2 linked regions of the Diaphorobacter ruginosibacter genome follow. The protein of the gene in region 1 binds, or shares a complex with, the protein of each later gene. Links are inferred from orthologs where the notes say so. Each region holds a gene or a part of one and is shown on either strand. Other genes may lie near its edges.

What was found.
Region 2: the proteins of H9K76_RS10850 (region 1) and hfq are in contact, whole or in part, in a crystal structure (PDB 3VU3), measured with the Escherichia coli proteins. The link is inferred for Diaphorobacter ruginosibacter from one-to-one orthologs.

The regions. Positions count from the first base shown.
Region 1 is NZ_CP060714.1:2,399,618-2,404,958, forward strand. The notes cover bases 2,342-5,341. They hold H9K76_RS10850 (catalase), read right to left. Parts: upstream 4,568-5,341; coding sequence 3,116-4,567; downstream 2,342-3,115. Other genes in these bases: H9K76_RS10845 (tRNA-uridine aminocarboxypropyltransferase), read right to left, coding at 2,350-2,967; H9K76_RS10855 (NAD(P)/FAD-dependent oxidoreductase), read left to right, coding at 4,748-5,341. In the rest of the region: H9K76_RS10830 (peroxidase-related enzyme), read right to left, coding at 1-47; H9K76_RS10835 (D-cysteine desulfhydrase family protein), read left to right, coding at 233-1,288; H9K76_RS10840 (transporter substrate-binding domain-containing protein), read left to right, coding at 1,399-2,292.
Region 2 is NZ_CP060714.1:3,665,549-3,669,508, reverse strand. The notes cover bases 1,149-3,960. They hold hfq (RNA chaperone Hfq), read left to right. Parts: upstream 1,149-2,334; coding sequence 2,335-2,586; downstream 2,587-3,960. Other genes in these bases: hflK (FtsH protease activity modulator HflK), read left to right, coding at 3,891-3,960; hflX (GTPase HflX), read left to right, coding at 2,657-3,838; der (ribosome biogenesis GTPase Der), read left to right, coding at 1,149-2,219. In the rest of the region: outer membrane protein assembly factor BamB, read left to right, coding at 1-870; more of der, read left to right, coding at 885-1,148. UniProt on the Escherichia coli protein: RNA chaperone that binds small regulatory RNA (sRNAs) and mRNAs to facilitate mRNA translational regulation in response to envelope stress, environmental stress and changes in metabolite concentrations.

The DNA.
Region 1 (5,341 bases):
TCCTGGGGCAGGGTGTTGAGATCGGCAAGGGGATAGCGCACTGACATGGGATGGGTCTCCATTGGTGTTGTTGTCGATGCCTCAAGCATAGCGCGCGCCCAAGCATGCTTCGGGGCGCGGGTGATCAATCCATTCCGCATATGCAGAAGCGATAAGCGCATATCGAACCGTGATCCAATGCCGGCAACGATTCACCGCTTGTTCCGCACTCGATTTCCGACTTTTCCCCGCCATGCCAGGATTGCTTTCCAAAGACGACCAGGGCCAGCTCCAGGTCTTGCTGCCACGCGTGAGCCTGGCCCTTGTGCCCACCCCGCTCGAGGCACAGCCCCACATGGGGCGCAAGCTGGGGGTGGCCCTCAGCGTGAAGCGCGATGACCTGACCGGCCTGGCCTTTGGCGGCAACAAGATCCGTCAGCTCGAGTACTACTTCGGGCAGGCGCGCGAGCAGGGCGCCACTGCGGTGCTGGTGAGCGGAGCCATCCAGTCGAACTACACCCGGGCAACGGCGGCCGTGGCCGCGCGCCTGGGACTGCGCTGCCATGTACAGCTGGAGAATCGGGTGCCTTCGATGCGCAGCGAGGCCTATGAGCATTCGGGCAATGTGCTGCTCTCGGACATCTACGGTGCCAGAGTGAGCCGCTTCGACAATCCTGACGACGAGGTGGGCGCCGATGCGGCGATCCATGGGATTGCGCAGGGCCTGCGGGAGCGGGGCGAAGTCCCCTACGTCATTTCGTTGAAGGCCGACAGCGATCCGCTGGGCAGCGTCGGCTATCTGCATGCGGCAGCCGAGTTGCTGTCGCAGCAGCCGGATGTGAGCCATGTGGTACTCGCATCGGGGAGTGGGCAGACGCAGGCCGGCCTGCTGTTCGGCCTGAGGTTTCTCGGCTCCGCCGCACGCGTGCTCGGCGTCAGCGTGAGGCGCGATGTGCCGGCACAGCGGCAGCGGGTGCTGTCCCACTGTGCAGCGCTTGCGCGGATGCTGGATGTACCGCCGGTGACCACAGCGCAGGATGTCGAGGTCTTCGACGGCAACCCGGATACCAGCTACGGACTGCCTGACGCCCGGCTACTCGATTTCCTTCTGGACGTGGCACGCAGCGACGGCCTGCTGCTAGACCCCGTCTATACCGGAAAGGCCTTCGCCGGCATGGCACGCCTGAGAGAGCAGGGCCACCTGCCCGCAGGCGCCCGTGTCGTCTTCGTGCATACAGGCGGCATGCCGGCGCTGTTTGCCTACGGGCCCGAGTTCCAGTCGCGCGCCGCTGCACGCCATCAGGGGTGAAGCGAATGCAGGGCCTGCACGCGGGGCTATGCAAGGCGCTCGAGTTTCCACTCCATCGTCCCCTTCCACCAATCCACTGTTTTACGGTAGTCCGTCAGGAGTTGTCATTCATGAAGTTCGTTAGGGCCGGCATCGCGCTGGCTGGCATGCTTGTGCTTTCCCCTGGGCAGGCGCAGACCGCCGCAGGTACCCTGGGCAAGATCCAGAGCGGCAACAAGGTCGTGATGGGCGTACTCGAAAGCTCGCCGCCCATGTCGTATGCGATCGGTGCGGATCGCCGCTACATGGGCTATCACGTCGAGCTGTGCGAGAAAGTGCTGGGCCGGATCGCTCCGCAGGCCCGCATCGAGTACATGGCCATGACGCCGCAGAACTCCCTGCCTCTGGTGCAGAACGGCACGGTCGATATCGGCTGCGGTCCCAAGACCAACAATCTGGCGCGCCAGAAAGAGGTCTCGTTTGCCGTGACCACCTATGTCAACCAGGTGCGCATGGCCGTGCGTGCGGATTCCGGCATCACTTCGTTCAAGCAGCTGGATGGCAAGAACATCGCCGCATCGGCAGGCACCACGTCCGTGCAACTGCTGCGCAAGTTCGGCCGCGAGAATGGCCTGAATCTCACGCCGCAGCTCGGCAAGGACCAGTTCGAGAGCTTTCTTATGCTGGAATCAGGCCGTGCCGACGCCTTCGTCATCGATGACAACCTGCTGGCAGGCCTGATCGCAGGCTCGAAGAACCCCGGCGGCTACCGGATCGTTGGTGAGGTGCTCGGCGCCGAGCCCATCGCACTGGTGCTGCGGCGGGACGATGCGGATTTCAAGAAGGCCGTGGATACCGCGCTGACCGCGATGATGAAGTCCGGCGAAGTCGCAAGAATCTACGACAAGTGGTTCACGCAACCCATTCCTCCCTCCAATACGTCGCTGAATCTGCCGATGAGTGACGCGCTCAGGCAGTTGCTGAAGGAGCCGAACGACAAGCCCGTCGAGGCCTACAACAGCTGAGCCGGGGCATCCAGGCCGTCCAGCGCGCCGTCACGCTCCATTCTGTGTCGTCCGTCATCAGCGGGCGTGTGGCCAGTAGGGGCGCTGGAGGTCGAGAAAACCGTCCATCGCCTCGCTCAGCGCGTCGAGTCTGCTCGCGCCGCCCGGATCCAGCGCCTTCAATGCAAGGTGGACAGCCTCCAGCGTGGACAGTTGATGTTCGGCATGGGCCTTGCGGATCGCATAGCGCGATGCGGGAACGTCGGCCAGCGCCAGTCGCGGCAACCGTGCCAGCAACGGATTGGCGCGGAGCATCTGGCGGCTGTGGCGCCAGGTGGCATCCAGGACGACCAGCCGCGTGCAGGCAGCGGGCGAGTGCGCGGGTCCGGGATCCTGCTGGCCTTCTGCATCTCCTGGATACAGCAGCCACGGGCGAACGGCCTCGCCTGAGGAATTCCACGGCGCATGGAGCAGCTCGGCGTCAAAGGTTTCACCAACCTCCATCCGGCTGTTCGGCAGGCAGAGGTGCAGCAGCTGTCCCGTTCCCTTGGCGTGCCCCACCTCGTCCGGGTGCATGAGGATCAGCACCTCCACCCGATGCGCCACCCTGCGGATGGCCGTGCACACGCAGGCCGAGGCGGGTCGCAGGCAGTGCGGGCAGATCGCCCTGCGTGGAACGGAAGGAAGAACAGGAATTGGCGGCACGGGCGGACGGATCGTCAAAACGCACTATCGAAATGCTTTGGAAAAAAGAAAAGTGCCTGCGATTGTCCCATCGCAGGCACTGAATCAACGGAGTTTCCGCGCGCCATTGGCCGGGGCAGCCGGTCGGGCGCGCACCGGCTTACAGCTTGCCGGCCTTCTGGCGTGCGATCGCATCCGCCACGCCCTTGCCGTAGGCCGGGTCGGCCTGGGTGCAGTGGTCGATGTGGCGCTGGACGATGTGATCGGAGACACCGGCGATGTTGCGCGCGGTGTTCTCGAACAGCAGCTGCTGCTTCTCGGGCGTGAGCAGGCGGAACAGGTCGCCCGGCTGGGTGAAGTAGTCGCTATCGTCCTCGCGGTAGTTCCAGCGGCTGGCGTCACCATAGAGCTTTTCCACGGGTTCGGCGAACTCGGGCTGCTCCTGCCATTCGCCCTTGCTGTTGGGTTCATAGGCCAGGGTTCCGCCATAGTTGCCGTCAACGCGCATGGCGCCATCGCGATGGTAGGCGTGATAGGGGCACTTGGGCGCGTTCACCGGGATCTGGTAGTTGTTCACCCCCAGGCGATAGCGGGCAGCATCGGCGTAGGCGAACAGGCGCGACTGCAGCATGCGGTCGGGCGAGGGGCCGATGCCGGGCACGAGGTTGCTGGGCGCGAACGAGGCCTGCTCCACGTCGGCGTAATAGTTGGCCGGATTGCGGTTGAGCTCCATGATGCCCACCTCGATGAGCGGAAAGTCCTTCTTGCTCCACACCTTGGTGAGATCGAACGGATGGAAGCGGTAGGTCTGTGCCTGTTCCTCGGTCATGATCTGCACGCAGAGCTTCCAGCGGGGGAAATCACCTCGCTCGATGGCTTCCAGCAGATCGCGCTGGCTGCTTTCGCGGTCCTTGGCGACAACGGCGGCGGCTTCCTCGTCCGAGAAGTTCTCGATACCCTGCTGGCTGACGAAGTGGAACTTCACATAATGGCGCACACCTTCCTTGTTGATGAAGCTGTAGGTGTGCGAACCAAAACCGTGCATATGGCGATAGCCGCGCGGAATGCCGCGGTCGCTCATGACGATGGTGATCTGGTGTAGCGCCTCGGGCAGGCCCGTCCAGAAGTCCCAGTTGTTCTCGGCCGAACGCAGGTTGGTGTACGGATCGCGCTTCACGGCCTTGTTGAGATCCGGGAATTTCAGCGGATCGCGGAAAAAGAACACGGGCGTGTTGTTGCCCACCAGATCCCAGTTGCCTTCCTCGGTATAGAACTTCACCGCGAAACCGCGAATGTCGCGTTCGGCATCGGCCGCGCCGCGCTCACCTGCCACCGTGGAAAAGCGGGCGAACAGCTCGGTCTTCTTGCCCACCTGGGAAAACAGCTTGGCGCGCGTGTACTGGCTGATGTCACCGGTCACCGTGAATGTTCCAAACGCACCGGAACCCTTGGCATGCATGCGGCGCTCTGGAATCACCTCGCGATTGAAGTGGGCGAGCTTTTCCAGATGCCACAGGTCTTGAAGCAGCATGGGGCCGCGCGGCCCGGCAGTCATCGAATCCTGGTTGTTGGGCACCGGGGCGCCAGCGGTCGTGGTGAGGCGTTTCGTCATGTGAACTCCTGAGGGTTGGGATTGATGGCTATTGAAATCAATTTGTGATTGATATTTTGCTATTACCTCTCAAATTGGACCAATTGATTATCCAAAACTTCACTATAGGAATCTTCTGATGTTTCATGTGGGGCGCTAAACTGTGAAACTGAGTTACATCAACAATCAGCCGGAGGTGGAATGCATTTTGACGTTGTCGTCGTCGGTGGCGGAGCCGGCGGACTGGAACTTGCCGCCCAGCTGGGCAGGCACTTGGGCAAGAACCTCGGTGGGGAGAAGGTGCTTCTCATCGACCGGTTTCCATACCACATCTGGAAGCCTACCCTGCATGAGGTTGCTGCGGGAACGCTGGACGCTCACCAGGAGGGTTTGTCCTACACGGTGCTCGCGCGGCGCAACCATTTCAGCTTCTCGATGGGAGACATGTGCGCGCTCGACAGCGCTCGCAAGACCCTGACCCTCGCGGCCATGAAGGACGGGCAGGGCAACGAGATCGTGCCGCAGCGCACGGTGAGCTACAAGCATCTCGTGCTGGCCATGGGCAGCGGCTCCAATTCGTTCGGCACGCCCGGCATTGAGAACGCATACCTGTTGGAGAACGCGGTGGATGCCCAGCATTTCCACAGCGATTGGCTGAGCGCCGCGGTGCGGGCGTCGTTCTCGGCGGAGCGGTCGCTGTCGGTGGCGATCGTGGGTGCGGGCGCCACCGGGGTCGAGTTGTCCGCCGAGCTTCTGGAGGCCCATGCCGAACTGCTGCAGAGCCTGGGCAGCAAC
Region 2 (3,960 bases), 1.3 Mb from region 1 along the record:
GTCTGGCGCCTGAACGTCGGCACTCCGCTGTCGGCGGGCGTGGGCACGGATGGCCGCTGGAGCGCGGTGGTCAGCCGCAACAACCAGCTGATCGCCATCGAGGGCGGCCGCGAGATCTGGCGCAAGAGCCTGCCGATCCAGGTGTTCACCGCACCGCTGGTGGCAGGCAACCGCGTGTTCGTGCTGGCGGCCGACCGCTCGGTCTATGCCTATGACGCAGCCTCCGGCCAGCGTCTGTGGACGCAACAGCGTCCGGGCGAGCCGCTCATCCTGCGCCAGCAGGGCGTGCTGCTGCCGATCGGCAATACGCTGGTGACGGGCCTTGCCGGTCGCCTGGTGGGCTTCAACCCCGACAATGGATCGATCCAGTGGGAAGCGCCGCTCGCCAGCCCCCGCGGCACCAACGATGTGGAGCGACTGGTCGAGATCGTCGGCCGCACGAGCCGCATCGGCGACAATCTGTGCGCCCGGGCTTTCCAGACATCGGTCGGCTGCATCGATGCCAGCCGGGGCAGCGTGGTCTGGACCCAGACTGCCAAGGGCAACGAAGGCATCGACGGTGACGACAAGAACATCTACGGTGTCGAAAGCAACGGAACCGTCCTGGCGTGGAAGCGCAGCGACGGCTCCAAGGTGTGGAGCAGCAGCCGCCTGCAGTATCGCGAGCTGACCGCTCCGCTGGTGCTGGGCCGCTCGGTGGTGATCGGTGATTCGACCGGCACCGTGCACATGCTGTCGCGCGAGGATGCCTCGCCGCTCAATCGTCTGACTACGGACAAATCTGGTGTCGCAGCAGCCCCCGTGGCCGTTGCTGGCACGCTCGTCGTGGTGACCCGCGACGGTGGAATCTACGGCTTCAGGCCGGAATAACCTAGAAAAACAACATGAAGCCCGTTATTGCTTTGGTTGGGCGCCCCAATGTGGGCAAGTCCACCTTGTTCAATCGATTGACGAAATCGCGTGACGCCATCGTCGCCGACTTCGCGGGATTGACACGCGACCGGCATTACGGAAATGGGCGCCAGGGCAAGCACGAATACATCGTGATCGACACTGGCGGCTTCGAGCCGGATGCATCCTCCGGCATCTTCCGCGAGATGGCCAAGCAGACGCAGCAAGCGGTTGCCGAGGCCGACGTGGTCATTTTTGTGGTGGACGTGCGCGCCGGTCTCTCGGCGCAGGATCACGAGATCGCCAAGTACCTGCGCCGCCTTGGCAAGCCCGCCCTCTTGGTGGGCAACAAGGCGGAAGGCATGAAGGACAGCATGCACATGTCCGAGTTCTATGAACTCGGCCTGGGCGAGGTCTACCCCATCTCCGCTGCGCACGGCCAGGGCGTCCGCCCGCTGGTCGAGTTGGCGCTCGGTCAGCTGAATCTGCCCGACCCGGACGATGAGGAGGAGGACCGCGAGTCCGGTGTGATTCGCCTGGCGGTTGCCGGTCGCCCGAACGTCGGCAAGTCCACCCTGATCAATACCTGGCTGGGCGAAGAGCGTCTCGTCGCATTCGACATGCCCGGAACGACGCGCGACGCGATCTCGGTTCCCTTCGAGCGTCTCGGCCAGCGCTTCGAGCTCATCGACACCGCCGGCCTGCGCCGCAAGGGCAAGGTGTTCGAGGCCATCGAAAAGTTTTCCGTGGTCAAGACGCTGCAGGCGGTCGAGAACGCGCACGTCGTGCTGCTGCTGCTCGATGCCACGCAAGGCGTGACCGATCAGGATGCACACATCGCCGGCTACATTCTGGAGAGTGGCCGCGCCGTGGTGCTGGCCGTCAACAAGTGGGACGCCGTGGATGACTATCAGCGGCAGATGCTGGAGCGCTCGATCGAGACGCGCCTGTCGTTCCTGAAGTTCGCGCCCATGCACTACATCTCGGCCCGCAAGCGCCAGGGTATCGGTCCGCTGTGGACGTCCATCCTGCAGGCCTACAAGGCGGCGACATGCAAGATGCCCACGCCGGTGCTCACGCGCCTGCTGCTGGAGGCAGTGCAGTTCCAGACGCCCAAGAAATCCGGCATGTACCGTCCCAAGCTGCGCTATGCGCACCAGGGCGGCATGAACCCACCGGTCATCGTCATCCATGGCAATTCGCTCGAGCACGTGACGGACGCCTACAAGCGATTCCTGGAAGCGCGCTTCCGCAAGGAATTCAATCTTGTGGGCACGCCCTTGCGAATTGAAATGAAGACCTCACATAATCCTTACGCCGATAAATAATCGGTTAGGCGCTAGCACTAAAACAACAGCGATTCAAGCCCTTGCATGGTGTAAGGCTGGGCCGCTGTGGTAAGGTGTCGGTTTACAACAACGCTCTGAGAACACGGAGAATATCGTGAGCAATAAAGGCCAACTTCTACAAGATCCCTTCCTGAACGCACTGCGCCGCGAGCACGTGCCCGTTTCGATCTATCTGGTCAACGGTATCAAGCTGCAAGGGCAAATCGAATCGTTCGACCAATACGTTGTGCTGCTGCGCAACACGGTGACCCAGATGGTCTACAAGCACGCCATCTCCACCATCGTCCCCGGACGCGCTGTGAACTTCACCACGGCGGAAAACGCAGAAGCTGACAACAATCAGTAATATCGCCATTTGCATGGCGGTCACTCTTCGGCCGTCAGGTCGAGAGTTTTTTATTTGAAGGCTCTAGACTTTGAGCGTTGAAGCACCAGTCCCTGCACAAGGTAATGCCCCGGTCATTCTTGTCGGGGTCGATTTTGGAGCTCCCCATTTCGATGGGGAGCTTGAAGAACTCGGTCTGCTGGCCGAAACCGCGGGCCTCCGGCCCGTCGCCCGCCTGACCTGCAAGCGCAAGGCTCCCGATGCCGCGCTGTTCGTGGGATCCGGCAAGGCGGAGGAAATCCGTCTCCTGGCGCAGACCTACGGCGCCAGAGAGATTCTCTTCGATCAAGCCCTGAGTCCTGCCCAGCAGCGAAACCTCGAGCGTGCGCTGGAGCTCCCGGTGAACGACCGGACTCTGTTGATCCTTGAAATCTTCGCCCAGCGTGCACGCAGCCATGAAGGCAAGTTGCAGATCGAGCTGGCGCGCCTGCAATACCTCAGTACCCGCCTTGTCCGTCGCTGGTCTCACCTTGAGCGCCAGCGCGGCGGTATCGGTGCGCGCGGCGGCCCGGGCGAGACGCAGATCGAGCTCGACCGCCGAATGATCAATGACGCGATCAAGCGCACCAAGGAGCGCTTGGTCAAGGTCAAGAAGCAACGCAACACGCAGCGTCGCCAGCGCGAGCGCCGCGAAGTGTTCAGTGTCTCGCTGGTGGGCTATACCAATGCCGGCAAATCCACGCTGTTCAATGCGCTGGTGAAGGCCCGTGCCTATGCGGCCGATCAACTGTTCGCGACGCTCGATACCACCACGCGCCAGATGTACCTGGGAGAGGAGGTGGGCTCCATTTCCCTCTCGGATACCGTGGGATTCATCCGCGACCTGCCGCACGGCCTGGTCGACGCATTCCAGGCCACGCTGCAGGAGGCGGTCGAGGCCGACCTGTTGCTGCATGTGGTGGACGCCTCGAATCCGAACTTCCCTGAGCAGATCGACCAGGTGCAGCGTGTGCTGGCGGAAATCGGCGCGGACGAGATCCCGCAGGTGCTGGTGTTCAACAAGCTGGACGCGATCGCGCCGGAGCAGATGCCCGTGCGGATGCGCGACGAGTACGAGATCGATGGCCGCAGGCTGCCGCGCGTATTTGTGAGTGCTCGTGATGGCGCAGGCCTGCAGGTACTTCGCGACGAGCTGGTGAGCAGTGCGCTGGCGTTGGGTAAACACACGATGTCCCCTGAGCCTGCTGCTGAATTTCAGCCTGATGAACATTGATTGGCACAATACTTACCCATCAAGCGTCTAAGAGAACAAGAGACTGGTGAACATGAATCCTGACAACTTCGCATTTCGCTGGGCCAGCCTGCCCCAGCGCATACGCGGGATGTTCAATCTGA